DNA from 2 places in the Variovorax sp. GW821-FHT09D05 genome. Region 2 is predicted to be linked to the other one. Evidence: riboswitches for the same ligand, from Rfam matches in the RefSeq annotation. Region 2 holds a riboswitch; the other holds the start of a gene.

Region 1 (7,797 bases), on a different contig from region 2:
GCACGCCACCCGGCTCAGCGCGCTCGACGGGCTGCAGCGCACCATCTACGTGAGCGGCTTCGCGAAGATCCTGGCGCCCAACTGGCGCATCGGCTTCCTGGCCGCGCCCCCGGCGCTGAAGGAGCGGCTGCTCGAAACCAAGCTGCTGGCCACGCTGACCTCGCCCACGCTGTTCGAGCGGGCTTTGTCGTGGTGCATCGACCAGGGGCAGCTGCGCCGGCATTCGGAGCGCGTGCGCATCCGCCTCGACGGGGCACGGGGGCGGGCGGTGAAGCTGGCGATGTCGCATGGCTGCACCTTCGCCTCGGAGCCGGCGGGGCTGTTCGGCTGGGTCGACACGGGCGTGGACACCGACGCGCTGACGCAGCGCATGCTCGACCAGGGCTACCTGCTGGCGCCAGGCTCGCTGTTCCATGCGCGCCGGCCGCCGAGCACGATGATGCGGATCAACTTCGCGACGTCGCAGGATGCGACCTTCTGGAAGGTGTTCAGCAAGGTCCGAAGCGAGCTCTGATGGCAGGTAAAAGGCGGGGAGGTCCGGGCCAAAAGGCCGGAGGCTTGGAGTAAGCTGGCAACACAAGAAAACCCACCCAGGAGACCACCCGCATGAGCACCGCCAGCAAGCCCTTCGACTTCAGCCAGTTCGTCCCCGGATTCGACTTCCTGAAGAACCTCGCCGGTGGCGCCGCAGCGGGCACCGGCGCCGGTTCGGTGCCAGGGATTCCGAGCCTTGCGAGCTGGGTGGCGCCCACGCTGAGCGTGGAAGAGGTCGACAAGCGCATCCAGGAGCTCAAGACGGTGCAGTACTGGCTCGAGCAGAACGGCCATGCCCTGAAGGCCACGATCCAGGCGCTCGAAGTGCAGAAGATGACGCTGTCGACGCTGCGCGGCATGAACGTGCGGATGGAAGACATCGCCAGCGCGTTCACCAAGCAGGCAGCCGCGATGGCGCCGGCGCCTGCCGCGGCAGCTCCGGAGCCCGAACCCGAAGAGGTCGAGGAAGAGGACGAGATGCCCGAAGAAGAGGCTCCAGCACCGACGAAGTCGCGCAGCAGGCCGGCTTCGGCCAAGGCGAAGGCCGCGGCAGCCGATGGCGCCGGCGTGGTCGATCCCATGCAGTGGTGGGGCTCGCTCACCGAACAGTTCCAGCAGATCGCCAGCTCGGCGCTGCAGGACGCGGCCCAGCTGAAGGTGCCGGCCATGGCCCAGCCGCTGGCCGATGCGGTCGGCAAGGTCATGGGCAAGCCGGCAACAACGGCCGCCCGCAAGCCTGCTGCGGCCAAGAAGGCTGCAGCGCCGGCTGCCAAAAAGAAGACGTCGACCGCCGCGCGCAAGCGAACCTCCGCCCGGCGCTGACGTCATACACATCCATTTGTTGAAGAGAACGGGTTGGCACGCATCATGAAGTTGTTTCCCTCCGGTCACGCCACCCATCCGCAATGGCGCATGGCGGCCGGCCTCGTGCTGGCCCAGTTGCGCGCACAGATGGCCCTGCCCGACTACGCCTCGTCGCCGACGCTGGGGCTGCTCTACATCACCGACCACTATGCGAGCGAGGCGCAGGACATCCTCGACCACCTGAGCGCCGAGCTGCCCGAAGTGACCGACTGGTCGGGCACCGTCGGCATCGGCGTGTCGGCCAACAACGCCGAGTACTTCGACGAACCCGGCATGAGCCTGATGCTTTGCGCCTTGCCGAGCGACCAGTACCGCGTGTTCTCGGGCGTGGCGCCGCTGGGCAATTCCGAAATGAGCGGCTTCGAGGCGCACACGGCACTGGTGCACGCCGACCCGGCAACGCCCGACCTGGCCGAGCTGATCGCCGAGATGGCGGGGCGCACCGACACGGGTTATCTGTTCGGCGGGCTGTCTTCGGGGCGCGGCAGCGCGCTGCAATTCGCAGTCGGCGGCAACGGCAACATCCGCGGGCACGGGGCGGCGGGTGGGGTGTTCTCGGGCGGCCTGTCGGGCGTGGTGTTCGGCGAAGGCGTACGGCTGGTGTCGCGCGTCACGCAGGGCTGCCAGCCGCTGCGCTCGGGGGCGGTGCGCGAGCGCGAGATCACCGAGGCGGACGGCAATCTGCTGCTGAAGCTCGACGGCGAGCCGGCGCTCGACGTGCTGCTGGCCGATCTGCAGGTGTCGCTCGAACGGCCGCAGGAGGCCATCGACGCCGTGCGCAACACGCTGGTCGGCCTGGCCGATGCCGGTAGCGACGGCATCCGCCGCACCGGCGACCTGGGCGCCGACGTGCTGGTGCGCCACATCATCGGGCTGGACCCGACGCGGCGCGGCATCGCCATTGCCGATGTGGCCGAGGCCGGCATGCGGCTGACCTTCTGCCGCCGCAACGCGCAGGCCGCGCGGGCCGACCTGATGCGCATCTGCGCGGAAATCCGCGAGGAGCTGGAGCCCGAGGAGCAGACGCTCGCCACCGCGCGCGCCGTGGCGGCGGGCGAGGCCGAGGCGGCGCCGCATCCGGCACGGCGCATCGCAGGGGCGGTGTACGTGAGCTGTTCGGGGCGCGGCGGGCCGCACTTCGGCGCGCCGGGCGCTGAGTTGCAGATCGTGCGGCACGCGCTGGGCGACGTGCCGCTGGTCGGGTTCTTCGCTGCGGGCGAGATTGCCCGGCATCACCTGTATGGCTATACCGGGGTGCTGACGGTGTTTACCGCCAACGACTGAACGCGATCAGGCCGGCTGCAGCGCGCGCTGCGCGGGCGCAGGCATGCCGGTGAACGCGAAATCTACCTCAGGCGCCAGCCCGCTCACGATCCGCGCGATCGACTTGCCCGAGCCGCAGGCATGCGTCCAGCCGAGCGTGCCGTGGCCCGTGTTGAGGAACAGGTTTGGCAGCCTGGTCTTGCCGATCAGCGGCACGTTGCTCGGCGTGGCGGGGCGCAGGCCGGTCCAGAACTGGGCCTGCGTGGTGTCGCCGGCGCCGGGGAACAGCTCTTCGACGCGGCGCACGATGGCCTCGCAGCGCACGCGGTTCAGGTCGCGGTCATAGCCGTTGAGCTCGGCCGTGCCGGCGATGCGCAGGCGGTCGCCCGACTCCGAGGTGTAGCGCGAGAACACGAGCTTGAATTCGTCATCCGTCAGCGAGACCTGGTGGGCCTTCGACGCGTCCTTGACGGGCAGCGTCACCGAATAGCCTTTGGCCGGGTAGATCGGCAGGCGAATGCCCAGCGGGGCGGCATACAGCGGGCTCAATGAACCCATTGCCAGCACGAAGGCGTCGCCGCGGATGCGCTGGAAGCGGCCTTCGCTATCGGTGGCTTCGACGTGATCGATGCTGCCGCCGGCTTCGCGTAGCGCGGTCACGGTGTGGCTCATCAGGAACTTCACGCCCGCCGCGGTGGCCAGGCCCACCAGTTCGCGCGCGAAGCGGTTGGCGTCGCCGGACTCGTCCTCGGCCGTGTAGGTGGCGCCGGCCAGCTTCGGGCGGATGTGGGCGAGGGCGGGCTCGATCTTCACGGCTTCGTCGGCCGAGATGACCTGGCGCTCGCAGCCCAGGGCGCGCATCTGCTCGGCGGGCGCGAGGGCGCCGTCGAACTCTTTTTGCGTCGTATAGAAGTGCAGGATGCCCTGCGTGCGCTGGTCGTAGTTCAGGCCGGTGTCGCGGCGCAACTGTTGCAACATCGAGCGGCTGTATGTTCCGAGACGCACGATCTGCTCGATGTTGTGGCGGGTGCGCGCCGGCGTGCATTCGCGCAGGAACTGGAGGCCCCAGAGCCACTGGCGCATGTCGGCGCGGATGCGGAAGAGCAGCGGGGCGTCTTCCTTGCCCAGCCACTGCAGCAACTTGAGCGGCGCGCTCGGGTTGGCCCAGGGTTCGGCATGGCTGACGGAAATCTGCCCGCCATTGGCGAAGCTGGTTTCAGCGGCCGGGGTGGCCTGCCGGTCGATCACGGTCACTTCGTGGCCGAGTTGCTGGAGGTAGTAAGCCGAGGTCACGCCGAGCAGGCCGGCGCCAAGAACGATCACGCGCATTTCAAGTACCTTTGAGGTTGCAGCGCTTGAACGACGGGCGTGGTGTGCTATTGAATGAATAGCAAAGCAACCGGACGACCGTAGTCCAAGTTGCCGCTCCCCCTGTCCTCGGTACCTGAGAGATTCACTTGTTGCGTCTTTGCAACAAATTTGCTCCTTCGGTGCATCGCAGCCACTTGGGGTGACGATGGCTCTCCAGACGGCGTTTGATGTGATGCAGTATTCACCCCTTGCCGAAATCTCCAAGACTTCGTCGGGCCGACCTGAGCGTTTATGGGAGTTTGCGCCTTCGGTAGGGCCACCCAGGTGTGTGTGGCCCGCTCTCCTGCAATAGTGCGATTGTAAACACGGTGCTAAGAGAACGGTAGCGCCTTGCGTTTCAGCCCACAGCCCCAATGGGATAATCGCGCGTTAACGTTCGTTCATTGCGACAGGGCGATGAACTCCAACATTCAGGGGATTCCATGATCTTGGTTACCGGCGGCGCTGGCTTCATTGGCGCCAATTTCGTACTCGACTGGATCGCCAACGGCGACGAGTCGGTCGTGAACCTCGACAAGCTGACCTACGCAGGCAACCTCGAGACCCTCGCGTCGCTCAAGGGCAACCCGAAACACATCTTCGTGCAGGGCGACATCGGCGACAGCGCTTTGGTCGACCGCCTGCTGGCCGAACACAAGCCGCGTGCAGTCGTGAACTTCGCCGCCGAATCGCATGTGGACCGCTCCATCCACGGCCCCGAAGACTTCGTGCAGACCAACGTGCTGGGCACCTTCCGCCTGCTCGAATCCGTGCGCGGGCACTGGAGCGCGCTGCCGGCTGAGCAGAAGACGGCCTTCCGCTTCCTGCACGTGTCCACCGACGAGGTCTACGGCTCGCTGTCGAAGACCGACCCCGCCTTCACCGAAGAGAACAAGTACGAGCCCAACAGCCCCTACTCGGCCAGCAAGGCCGCCAGCGACCACCTCGTGCGCGCCTGGCACCACACCTACGGCCTGCCGGTGCTGACCACCAACTGCTCGAACAACTACGGCCCCTTCCACTTTCCCGAGAAGCTCATCCCGCTGATGATCGTCAACGCGCTGGCCGGCAAGAACCTGCCCGTGTACGGCGACGGCATGCAGGTGCGCGACTGGCTCTACGTGAAGGACCACTGCAGCGCCATCCGCCGCGTGCTCGAAGTCGGCAAGCTTGGCGAGACCTACAACGTGGGCGGCTGGAACGAGAAGCCCAACATCGAGATCGTCAACACCGTGTGTGCGCTGCTCGACGAGCTGCGCCCCAGGGCCGACGGCAAGCCCTACAAGGAACAGATCACCTACGTCACCGACCGTCCCGGCCACGACCGCCGCTATGCCATCGATGCGCGCAAGCTCGAGGCCGAGCTCGGCTGGAAGCCCGCCGAGACCTTCGACACCGGCATCCGCAAGACCGTCGAGTGGTATCTGGCCAATGGCGAGTGGGTGCGCAACGTGCAAAGCGGCGCCTACCGCGAGTGGGTGGAGAAGCAATACGACGCAGCACCTGCGAAGGCCGCGGCATGAAGTTGCTGCTGCTGGGCAAGGGCGGACAGGTCGGCTGGGAGCTGCAGCGCAGCCTGGCGCCCCTGGGTGAACTGGTCGCGCTCGACTTCGACAGCACCGATTTCAACGCCGACTTCAGCCGGCCCGAGCAATTGGCCGAGACAGTATTGAAGGTTCGCCCCGATGTGATCGTCAATGCGGCGGCGCACACGGCCGTCGACAAGGCCGAGAGCGAACCGGACTTTGCGCGCAAGCTCAACGCCACCTCTCCGGGGATCGTGGCCGAGGCGGCGCAGCAGATCGGCGCGCTGATGGTGCATTACTCGACCGACTATGTCTTCGACGGCAGCGGCACCAGGCCCTGGAAGGAAGACGATGCGACGGGTCCGCTCAGCGTGTACGGGCGCACCAAGCTCGAAGGCGAGCAACTGGTGGCCCAGAACTGCGCGAAGCACCTGATCTTCCGCACCAGCTGGGTGTACGCGGCGCGCGGCGGCAACTTTGCCAAGACGATGCTGCGGCTGGCGAAGGAGCGCGACAAGCTGACCGTCATCGACGACCAATTCGGCGCGCCCACGGGTGCGGAGCTGCTGGCCGACGTGACGGCGCATGCCATCCGGGCGACGCTGCAGGACCCGGCCAAGGCCGGCCTCTATCACGCCATCGCTGGTGGCGAGACCAGCTGGTACGGCTATGCGCGCTTCGTGCTCGAAATGGCGCAGCAGGCCGGCGTCGAACTCAAGGCCGGGCCCGATGCCGTCGAGCCCGTGCCAACCAGCGCATTCCCGACGCCCGCGAAGCGCCCGCACAACTCGCGCCTCGATACCAACAAGCTGCAGACCACGTTTGGACTGCGCCTGCCGCCTTGGCAGGAAGGCGTCGCGCGCATGCTGCGCGAGATCCTTTGAAGAATCCCACGAGAAGAAAGAGCATGACCAAGACGACGCAACGCAAAGGCATCATCCTGGCCGGTGGTTCGGGCACGCGCCTGCATCCGGCCACGCTGGCGATGAGCAAGCAGCTCCTGCCCGTGTACGACAAGCCGATGATCTATTACCCGCTCAGCACGCTCATGCTGGGTGGCATGCGAGACATCCTGATCATCAGCACCCCGCAGGACACGCCGCGCTTCCAGCAGCTGCTAGGTGATGGCGGCCAGTGGGGCATCAACCTGCAGTACGCAGTGCAGCCCAGTCCGGACGGGCTGGCGCAGGCCTTCATCATCGGGGACAAATTCGTAGGAAATTCGTCGAGCGCGCTGGTTCTGGGCGACAACATCTTCTACGGGCATGACCTTGCCCACCTGCTGTCGGACGCCGATTCACAGCAGAACGGTGCGACCGTCTTTGCCTACCACGTGCATGACCCGGAGCGTTACGGCGTGGTCGCATTCGATGCGGCAGGCAAAGCCAGCAGCATCGAGGAAAAACCGGCGAAGCCCAAGAGCAGCTATGCGGTGACAGGCCTGTACTTCTACGACAACCAGGTCGTCGACATTGCGAAGTCGGTGAAACCGAGCGCGCGTGGCGAGTTGGAGATCACTGCGGTGAACCAAGCCTACCTCGACCTAGGCCAACTCAATGTGCAGATCATGCAGCGCGGCTATGCGTGGCTGGATACCGGGACGCATGAGAGCTTGCTCGAAGCCGGGCAGTTCATTGCAACCCTGGAACATCGCCAAGGCTTGAAGATTGCTTGCCCAGAAGAGATCGCGTGGCGCAACGGCTTCATCGATCGGGAGCAATTGGCAAAGCTGGCTGCGCCGTTGCAGAAGAACGGCTATGGCAAATACCTGAATCACCTGCTGGCTGAGGAGGTGCGCTCGTGAAAGTGACACCGACTGCGATTCCTGAGGTGCTGATCATCGAGCCGAAGGTCTTCGGCGACGCACGTGGCTTTTTCTACGAGAGCTTTAACGGCAAAGCCTTCGACGAGGCTGTCGGGCGGCATGTGGAGTTCGTTCAGGACAACCATTCTCGCTCGACCAGGGGCGTGCTGCGGGGATTGCACTACCAGATCCAGCAGCCGCAAGGCAAGCTGGTGCGCGTGGCACGGGGTGCGGTGTTCGACGTGGCTGTGGACATCCGTAAGTCGTCGCCGACCTTCGGGAAATGGGTGGGCGTGGAGCTTAGCGAGGATAACCATAGGCAATTGTGGGTGCCGCCTGGCTTTGCGCATGGCTTCGTGGTAACCAGCGAATCGGCAGACTTTCTTTATAAAACCACTGAGTTCTACGCGCCTGCTCACGAGCGCTGCATCGCTTGGAACGATCCGGCGCTGGGTA
Region 2 (7,797 bases):
GGACTATGCGCAGGTCAAGCGATACCAGGAGGCATTCCAGTTCGATCCGTCCGAAGCCTATGCGGGCGTCAATGCCGCCAAGATCGCTGCAGACATCCTGACCGTGAAGTGGGCGACCTATCGTCGCGAATCCCCGCCGTAGAAGGGCCGCTGGGTTGCCGCCCGCCTTCTCGGGGTTCGTCAGGCCTCTTCGGTTTCCTTGTAGTCGTCCACGGGCACGCAGCTGCAGAACAGGTTGCGGTCGCCGTACACGTTGTCGACGCGGCCGATGGGCGGCCAGTACTTCGCGTTCTTGAGTTCGGCCAGCGGAAACGCGCCGAGTTCGCGCGAGTACGGGTGGCTCCACTCGGTGCCGAGCAGGCTCGCCGCCGTGTGCGGCGCGTGCTTGAGCGGGTTGTCTTCCTTCGGCCACACGCCTTCTTCGATGCGGCGGATTTCGCCGCGGATGGCGATCATCGCGTCGATGAAGCGGTCGAGTTCGGCCAGCGGCTCGCTCTCGGTCGGCTCGACCATCAGCGTGCCGGGCACGGGGAAGCTCAGCGTAGGCGCGTGAAAGCCGTAGTCGATCAGGCGCTTGGCCACGTCTTCGGCGGTGACGCCGCTGGTGTCCTTCAGCGGGCGCAGGTCGAGGATGCACTCGTGCGCGACGTGCCCATTGGGGCTCGCGTACAGCGTGGGGTAGTGGTCCTTCAGGCGCGCGCTGATGTAGTTGGCGCTGAGAATGGCCGTTTCGGTCGCAGCCTGCAGGCCCTTGGCGCCCATCATGCGGCAGTACATCCAGCTGATCGGCAGCACGGCCGCATTGCCCAGCGGTGCGGCCGACACGGCGCCCACGCCGTTCGACGGCACGCCGGCCGTCACGTGGCCAGGCAGGTATGGCACGAGGTCTTCGACCACGCACACCGGGCCCACGCCGGGGCCGCCGCCGCCGTGCGGAATGCAGAAGGTCTTGTGCAGGTTCAGGTGGCTCACGTCGCCGCCGAATTCGCCCGGCGCAGCCACGCCGACCAGCGCGTTCATGTTGGCGCCGTCGACATACACGCGGCCGCCGTGTTCATGCACCAGCTCGCACAGTTCCTTCACGCGGGTTTCGAACACTCCGTGCGTGCTGGGGTAGGTGATCATCACTGCGGCCAGCTTGTCGCTGTGCTTTTCGCAGGCGCGCTTCAGGTCGTCCATGTCGACGTTGCCCTGCGCGTCGCAGGCCGTCACCACCACCTGCAGGCCCACCATCTGCGCGCTCGCGGGGTTGGTGCCGTGTGCGGAAGACGGAATCAGGCAGATGTTGCGGTGGCCCTGGCCCTTGGCTTCATGGAACGAGCGGATGGCCAGCAGGCCTGCGTACTCGCCTTGCGAGCCGGCGTTGGGCTGCAGGCTGATGCCCGCGTAGCCGGTGGCTTCGCACAGCCAGGCGCGCAGCTGGGCGTCGAGCTGGGCATAGCCCTGCTGCTGCTCGGCGGGCGCGAAGGGGTGGATGTTGGCGAACTCGGGCCAGGTGATGGGGATCATCTCGCTCGTTGCGTTGAGCTTCATCGTGCAACTGCCCAGCGGAATCATGCTGCGGTCGAGCGCCAGGTCTTTGTCCGACAGGCTGCGGATGTAGCGCAGCATCGCGGTTTCGCTCTTGTGTGTGTTGAACACCGGGTGCGTGAGAAAGGCGCTGCTGCGGCGCAGGTCTTCGGGGATCAGCGGCGTGGTGCTGCCCGACAGGTCATCGAAGCGCGGCGCCTGCATGCCGGCGGGCGCGAACAGGCTCCACAGGGTTTCGACGTCGGCGCGCGTGCTGGTCTCGTCGAGCGAGATGCCCAGGTGCTGTTGCAGGCGCTGGCGCAGGTTGACGCCGGCCGCCTGCGCGCGCTCGATGATTGCCGGCGTGTCTTCGCCGGTGCGGATGGTCAGTGAGTCGAAAGCGGTGGTGTTGACCGGCTCGCGGCCCATCTGCGTGAGGCCCTTGGCGAGGATTGCCGTGAGCGCTGCCACTCGCTGCGCAATGCGCGTGAGGCCATCGGGCCCGTGGTAAACGGCGTACATGCTGGCCACCACGGCCGGCAGCACTTGCGCGGTGCAGATGTTGGACGTGGCCTTCTCGCGGCGGATGTGCTGCTCGCGCGTCTGCAGTGCGAGGCGGTATGCGGGCTGGCCGTGCGTGTCGACGCTCACGCCGACCAGGCGGCCCGGCAGCGAGCGCTTGAATTCGTCGCGGCAGGCCAGGTAGGCGGCGTGCGGGCCGCCGTTGCACAGCGGCATGCCGAAGCGCTGCGTGGTGCCGCAGACGATGTCGGCATCGAATTCACCGGGTGCGACGAGCAGCGTGAGCGCCAGCAGGTCGGCCGCGACGATGAGGGCGGCGTCGCACTGATGCGCGTGGCCCGCGAGCGGACGCAGGTCGTGCACGTGGCCGGTGGTGGCGGGGTACTGTGCGAGCGCGGCGAAGAACTCGCCGCTCACCATCAGGTGCGGCAGCGTTTCCGACACGGTGCTCACCTTCACTTCGATGCCCAGCGGCGCGGCGCGCGTCTTGATGACTTCGATGGTCTGGGGATGGCAATCGCCAGACACCAGGAACACGTTGCTCTTGCTCTTCACGCTGCGCTTGGCCAGCGTCATGGCCTCGGCTGCGGCCGTGGCCTCGTCGAGCATCGAGGCGTTGGCGATGGCCATGCCCGTGAGGTCGCACACCATCGTCTGGAAGTTGAGCAGGGCTTCCATGCGGCCCTGCGAGATTTCGGCCTGGTAGGGCGTGTAGGCGGTGTACCAGGCGGGGTTCTCGAGCACGTTGCGCAAGATGACGCCCGGCGTGTGCGTGCCGTAGTAGCCCTGGCCGATGAAGTTCTTGAACACCTTGTTCTTCGACGCCATCACCTTCAGCTCGGCCAGCGCATCGGCTTCGGTGGCCGGTGCGGGCAGGCGCATCGGCTTTGCGCGGCGGATGGCCGCGGGCACGATGCCGTCGATGAGCTCCGCGCGCGTTTCTGAGCCGATCACCGGCAGCATGCGCGCCTCGTCCGCCGCATCGATGCCGATGTGGCGGGCGAGGAATTCTTCGGCGTTCTCTAGTTCTTGCAAAGAGGGAAGGGCAGGCGTCGGCATGGCGGTGAGGGCTCGGGGAGAAGAAGGAAGGTGGCTGAGAAACTCAGCGGATCAGGATTCGGCGGCGAACTTGTCGTAGGAGGCCGCGTCCAGCAGGGCGTCGAGCTGCGCGGGCTCGCTCAGCTTGACCTTGAAGAACCAGCCGGCGGCCAGCGGATCGCTGTTGGCGAGCGACGGGTCGGCGCGCAGCGCCTCGTTCACTTCGGTGATCTCGCCCGACACGGGCATGAACACGTCGGCCGCGGCCTTGACCGATTCGACGACGCCGGCAACTTCGCCTTGCGCAAAGGTCTTGCCGACTTCGGGCAGGTCGACGAACACCACGTCGCCCAGCGCGTCCTGCGCATGCACGGTGATGCCGACGGTGGCTGCGTCGCCTTCGGCCGACACCCATTCGTGGTCCTTGGTGTACTTGATGCTCATGGAAAAACTCCTCGTGGAAAAAATGAATCGGGGTGTAGAGCCTAGCCGGGTCGACCGGGCTCAGCCGCGGTAGTAGCGAGTGGGCACGAAAGGCATCGTCGAGACTTCCATCGGCACCGGCTTGCCGCGCACGATGGCCTGCACGCGCGTGCCCGGCTCGGCAAAAGCGGTGGCCACGTAGCCCATCGCGATGCAGCGGTCGGCCGTCGGGCCGAGCAGGCCGCTGGTGACGATGCCGATGTCGTGGCCTTCGAAAGATTGCAGCACCGTGCCGTCGCGCACCGGAATGCGTTCGAGGGCGACGAGGCCCACGCGCTTGCGCTTCAGCGTGTTGTGGTCGGTGTGGCCGGCAGCGCCTGCGGTAGCGACGGCAAGCTGCGCGAGGATCTTTGTCGCGCCTGGAAAGCCGCCTTCGCGCGCGCCGCCTGTGCGGCGCACCTTCTGCATCGCCCAGTTGAGCGAGGCCTCGACCGGCGTGGTGGTGGTGTCGATGTCGTTGCCGTAGAGGCACAGGCCGGCTTCGAGCCGCAGCGAATTGCGCGCGCCCAGGCCGATGGGCTTGACCTCGGGTTGGGCCAGCAGCAGGCGGGCCAGCGCCTCGGCATCCTTCGCGGCCACCGAGATCTCGAAGCCGTCTTCCCCGGTGTAGCCGCTGCGGGTGACGAAGGCGGCAATGCCGCCGATCTGCACCGCACCGCCCGTCATGAACACGAAGCGCTCGATGCCGGGCGACAGCCGCGCCAGCGTGGCCGCGGCCTGCGGGCCCTGCAGCGCGAGCAGGGCGTGGTCGGGCAGGGGCTGCACTTGGCAGCGGCTGCCGATCTTCTGCTGGATGTGGGCGATGTCGGCCACCTTGCAGGCGCCGTTGACGATCACGAAGATCGAGCCGTTGCCTTCATTGAAGAACATCAGGTCATCGAGGATGCCGCCTTCGTCGTTCAGCAGCAGGCCGTAGCGCTGCTTGCCGGCGGGCAGGTCGATCACGTCGACTGGCATCAGGGTTTCGAAGGCGGCCGCTGCGTCGGGCCCAACGAGGCGCAGCTGGCCCATGTGGGAAATGTCGAACAGGCCGGCCGCATCGCGCGTGTGCTTGTGCTCGGCCATCAGGCCGGCGGGGTACTGCACCGGCATCGAATAGCCGGCAAAGGGGACCATGCGGGCACCGAGCTCCACGTGGAGGTCGTGCAGCGGCGTCTTGAGAAGTTCGGTAGCGGGGGCGGAAGAAGCAGCCACGGGGCACTCCAAAGGGGCAGACGAAATCCATGACGCAAGCCATGGGCCACCCCTGCTGTCCGCTTTACCTGAGAGATTCGCCCCACGATCGGGGTTTGCTCCTTCGGTGGGCCGATGGGCAGTTTTCACTGCAACGGCCTCTCTCCAGCAAGGAAACGCCGGTGTTCACCGGCGCCTTGTCAGTCCTTTTGCCTGAGCGTTCGGGAAACCCCTGCGCCTTCGGCGGCCCCGGCACGCGGGGCTCTCTCCTGACCCTGGCGAGTGTAGTGGATCGCGCGGGGCCGGGGTTCGGCGTCAGTGGATGATTTCGGCCGGCGGCAGCAGCTTGTCGATGCGCTCGCGCAGCGATTCGGCCCGCTCCACCCCGGCGGTTTTCTCGATCTCGGTGAGCATCAGCGCGGCGATGGTCAGCATCGCCTCGCGGTCGCGGGCCTCGCGCAGGGCGTCGCGCATCTGCAGCGCGAACTTCGGGTCGCGCCGCACGAACATGCGCTCGCAGATGTCGAACAGGAACATGCGCGTGGTGGCCAGCGAGCGCTTGCCGTCGAAGGTGTCGGCCGAGGTGGTGGCGACCTGGATCGGCTCGGCGGCGGCGATAGGCGCGGGCCGGGCGGGGGCCGCCGGTGCGGGCGCGGGTGCCGCAGCAGCAGCTTGTGGGGCCTGCAGGTAGCCCCGCTGCACCAGCGCCTGGATCGCCTGTTCGGCTTCAACCCGGTTGGAGAACAGCGGACTGAAGTCGGTCAGCGAGCGCCGGCCATCGGCCATCAGCAGCAGGGCGCGCTCACGCTGGCTGAGCGTGCGCTGTCCGCCCTGGAGTTCGTCGCGCGCCTTGTCGGTCTTGGTGGGAAACATGGCAGCCACAGCTTTCGGGAATCGAGGGCTGCAGCATCGTTGCAAGTGGTGACATCTTCATGAACCGTTTGCCTTACAGGGGCAATCGCGGCTGGCCTTCAGCCCGCGCTTTCCTTGCGTATGAGCCACTGGTTGCCCACGCGCTGCAATTCCAGCGTCTTGCGGCTCTTCTCGCGCAGCTTGTCGGCGCTGTAGGTCTGTTGAAAGCTTGCGCTGGCCGCCTGCCCCTGGACGCTGATGACCAGGCTGTCGATGCTCACGCTGATGGTCGTCTTGTCGGTAATGCGCGCGCGGCGGTCCGCCTCCCAGGCCTTGCGGTCCTGGCCTCGGGGCGGCGTGAAGTCGGGTGCATAGGCGGCCAGGTAGCGCACCACGTCCCGGGCTGACCAGGCCGCGGCCCAGGCGCGCACGGCGGCTTCGACTTCGCGGATGCTGGAGGCGGGATCGGCCGGCGCTGCTGCCGATACGGGGGCTGGTGCCGCGGCGGGCGTTGCGGGCGGGGCGCCGAAGGCAGCCGGAGCCAGCAAGGCGCCGCCCAGCAGGCAGCTCAGGAATCGATTCATGGCGCAGTCCCCTCCTTGTCGGTTGTCGGCCCTTGGCCCGTCGCCCGATTCTGGCAGTGAACATCCGCCGATTCACCGGGCCGATCAGGCCCCGGAGCCCAGGCCGCTACTTGAACCCGAGTACGTGCGGCAGCCACGTACTCAGCGCGGGCACGAAGGTCAGGATGAGCAGCACAGCCCCATGCGCCCAAAGGAACGGCACCAGCTCCTTCACCAGCGCCGACATCGGTACCTTCGACACGTTGCAGGTCACGAACAGCAGCCCGCCCACCGGCGGCGTGATCATGCCCAGCGTGAGGTTGAAGATCACGATCATCGCGAAGTGCACCGGGTCCACGCCCAGCTTGATGGCCACCGGCGCGAGGATCGGCGCCAGCACCATCACGCCCGGCAGTGGCTCGATGAAGATGCCGAACAGCAGCAGGAACACGTTGACGATGATCAGGAACATCCACGGCGAGAGGTTCATGCTGATGAGCCATTCGGCCATCTGCTGCGGAATGCCCTCGATGGTCAGCACCCACGCGAACGAGGCCGACAGCCCGATGATGATCAGCACCGAAGCCGACAGCAGGGCAGAGCGCGAGAGGATGTCGGGCAGCATCTTCCACTCGAGCGTGCGGTAGACGAACTTGCCGCACACCAGCGCATAGAACACCGCCACCACCGAGGCCTCGGTCGGCGTGAACCAGCCGGCGCGCATGCCGCCCAGGATCACCACCGGCAGCAGGATCGCGGGAATCGCCTTCCAAGTGGTGACCAGGATCTCGCGCAGCGGAGGTGTTTGCCCGTCGCCCTTGTAGTTGCGCTTTTTCGAGACGTAGAAGTTCACGACGCACATCGCCACCGCGATCAGGATGCCCGGCATGATGCCGGCCGCGAACAGCGTGCCGACCGATACGCTTTCGTCCTGCAGCGCGTAGATGATCATGATGATCGAGGGCGGAATGATCGGCCCCACGATGGCGGTCGAGGCCGTGAGCGCCGCCGCGTACGAGCGGTCGTAGCCGGCCTTGTCCATCATCTTGATGAGCATCGACCCCGGCCCCGCCGCGTCGGCCAGCGCCGAGCCCGAGATGCCCGAAAAGAAGGTCAGCGACACCACGTTGGTGTAGCCCAGCCCGCCGCGTCGGTGGCCCACGAACTGGCCTGCGAAGCGCAGCAGCACCTCGGTGAGCGAGCCGCCGCTCATGAGTTCGGCCGCAAGAATGAAGAAGGGCACCGCCATCAGCGGAAAGCTGTCGATGCCGGTGAAGGTTTCCTTCAGCAGCACCATCAGCGGGTAGTTCTCCGCAAGGATCAGCGTGGTAACGGTGGAAAGGCCCAGCGCAAAGGCCACCGGCACGCCGATGGCCAGGAAAATGCAGGCGGAAACGATCAGAACAATGCTTGCGTCCATGGTCGTTCTCCTTACAGCGACGCCGAGGCGTTGGCGTCGAAGTGCGCGTCGGACGCGAACTCCCTGCGCAGCACGTAGCCGCGCACCACCAGCAGCCAGTGCACGATCAACAAGATGCCGCCGAACAGCATCGCGCTGTAGATGTAGGCGAACGGAATCTGAGTCACGGCAGTGAGCTGGAACATCGTGCGTTCCATGTACAGCCAGCCGTACCAGACCATGAAGCCGAAGAATGCG

What was found. Region 2 has a riboswitch for glycine ahead of gcvT (glycine cleavage system aminomethyltransferase GcvT). Riboswitches for the same ligand answer to the same signal wherever they lie in the genome.
Region 1: linked by a shared signal. The riboswitch ahead of AC07O3_RS20055 (D-amino acid dehydrogenase) and the one ahead of gcvT (glycine cleavage system aminomethyltransferase GcvT) in region 2 are both predicted to bind glycine.

What each region holds. Positions count from the first base shown of each region.
Region 1 covers NZ_JBWKOZ010000007.1:133,426-141,222, reverse strand. Annotated here, with positions in the region: gene AC07O3_RS20070 (aminotransferase-like domain-containing protein) at 1-514, shown strand, start outside; gene AC07O3_RS20065 (PhaM family polyhydroxyalkanoate granule multifunctional regulatory protein) at 607-1,356, shown strand; gene AC07O3_RS20060 (FIST signal transduction protein) at 1,402-2,682, shown strand; gene AC07O3_RS20055 (D-amino acid dehydrogenase) at 2,689-3,990, opposite strand; glycine riboswitch at 4,083-4,199, opposite strand; glycine riboswitch at 4,232-4,328, opposite strand; gene rfbB (dTDP-glucose 4,6-dehydratase) at 4,455-5,534, shown strand; gene rfbD (dTDP-4-dehydrorhamnose reductase) at 5,531-6,421, shown strand; gene rfbA (glucose-1-phosphate thymidylyltransferase RfbA) at 6,445-7,341, shown strand; gene rfbC (dTDP-4-dehydrorhamnose 3,5-epimerase) at 7,338-7,797, shown strand, end outside.
Region 2 covers NZ_JBWKOZ010000003.1:678,629-686,425, reverse strand. Annotated here, with positions in the region: gene AC07O3_RS11210 (hypothetical protein) at 1-142, shown strand, start outside; gene gcvP (aminomethyl-transferring glycine dehydrogenase) at 181-3,090, opposite strand; gene gcvH (glycine cleavage system protein GcvH) at 3,142-3,513, opposite strand; gene gcvT (glycine cleavage system aminomethyltransferase GcvT) at 3,574-4,746, opposite strand; glycine riboswitch at 4,792-4,904, opposite strand; glycine riboswitch at 4,917-5,007, opposite strand; gene AC07O3_RS11190 (hypothetical protein) at 5,041-5,598, opposite strand; gene AC07O3_RS11185 (L,D-transpeptidase Cds6 family protein) at 5,697-6,161, opposite strand; gene AC07O3_RS11180 (TRAP transporter large permease) at 6,268-7,560, opposite strand; gene AC07O3_RS11175 (TRAP transporter small permease) at 7,572-7,797, opposite strand, start outside.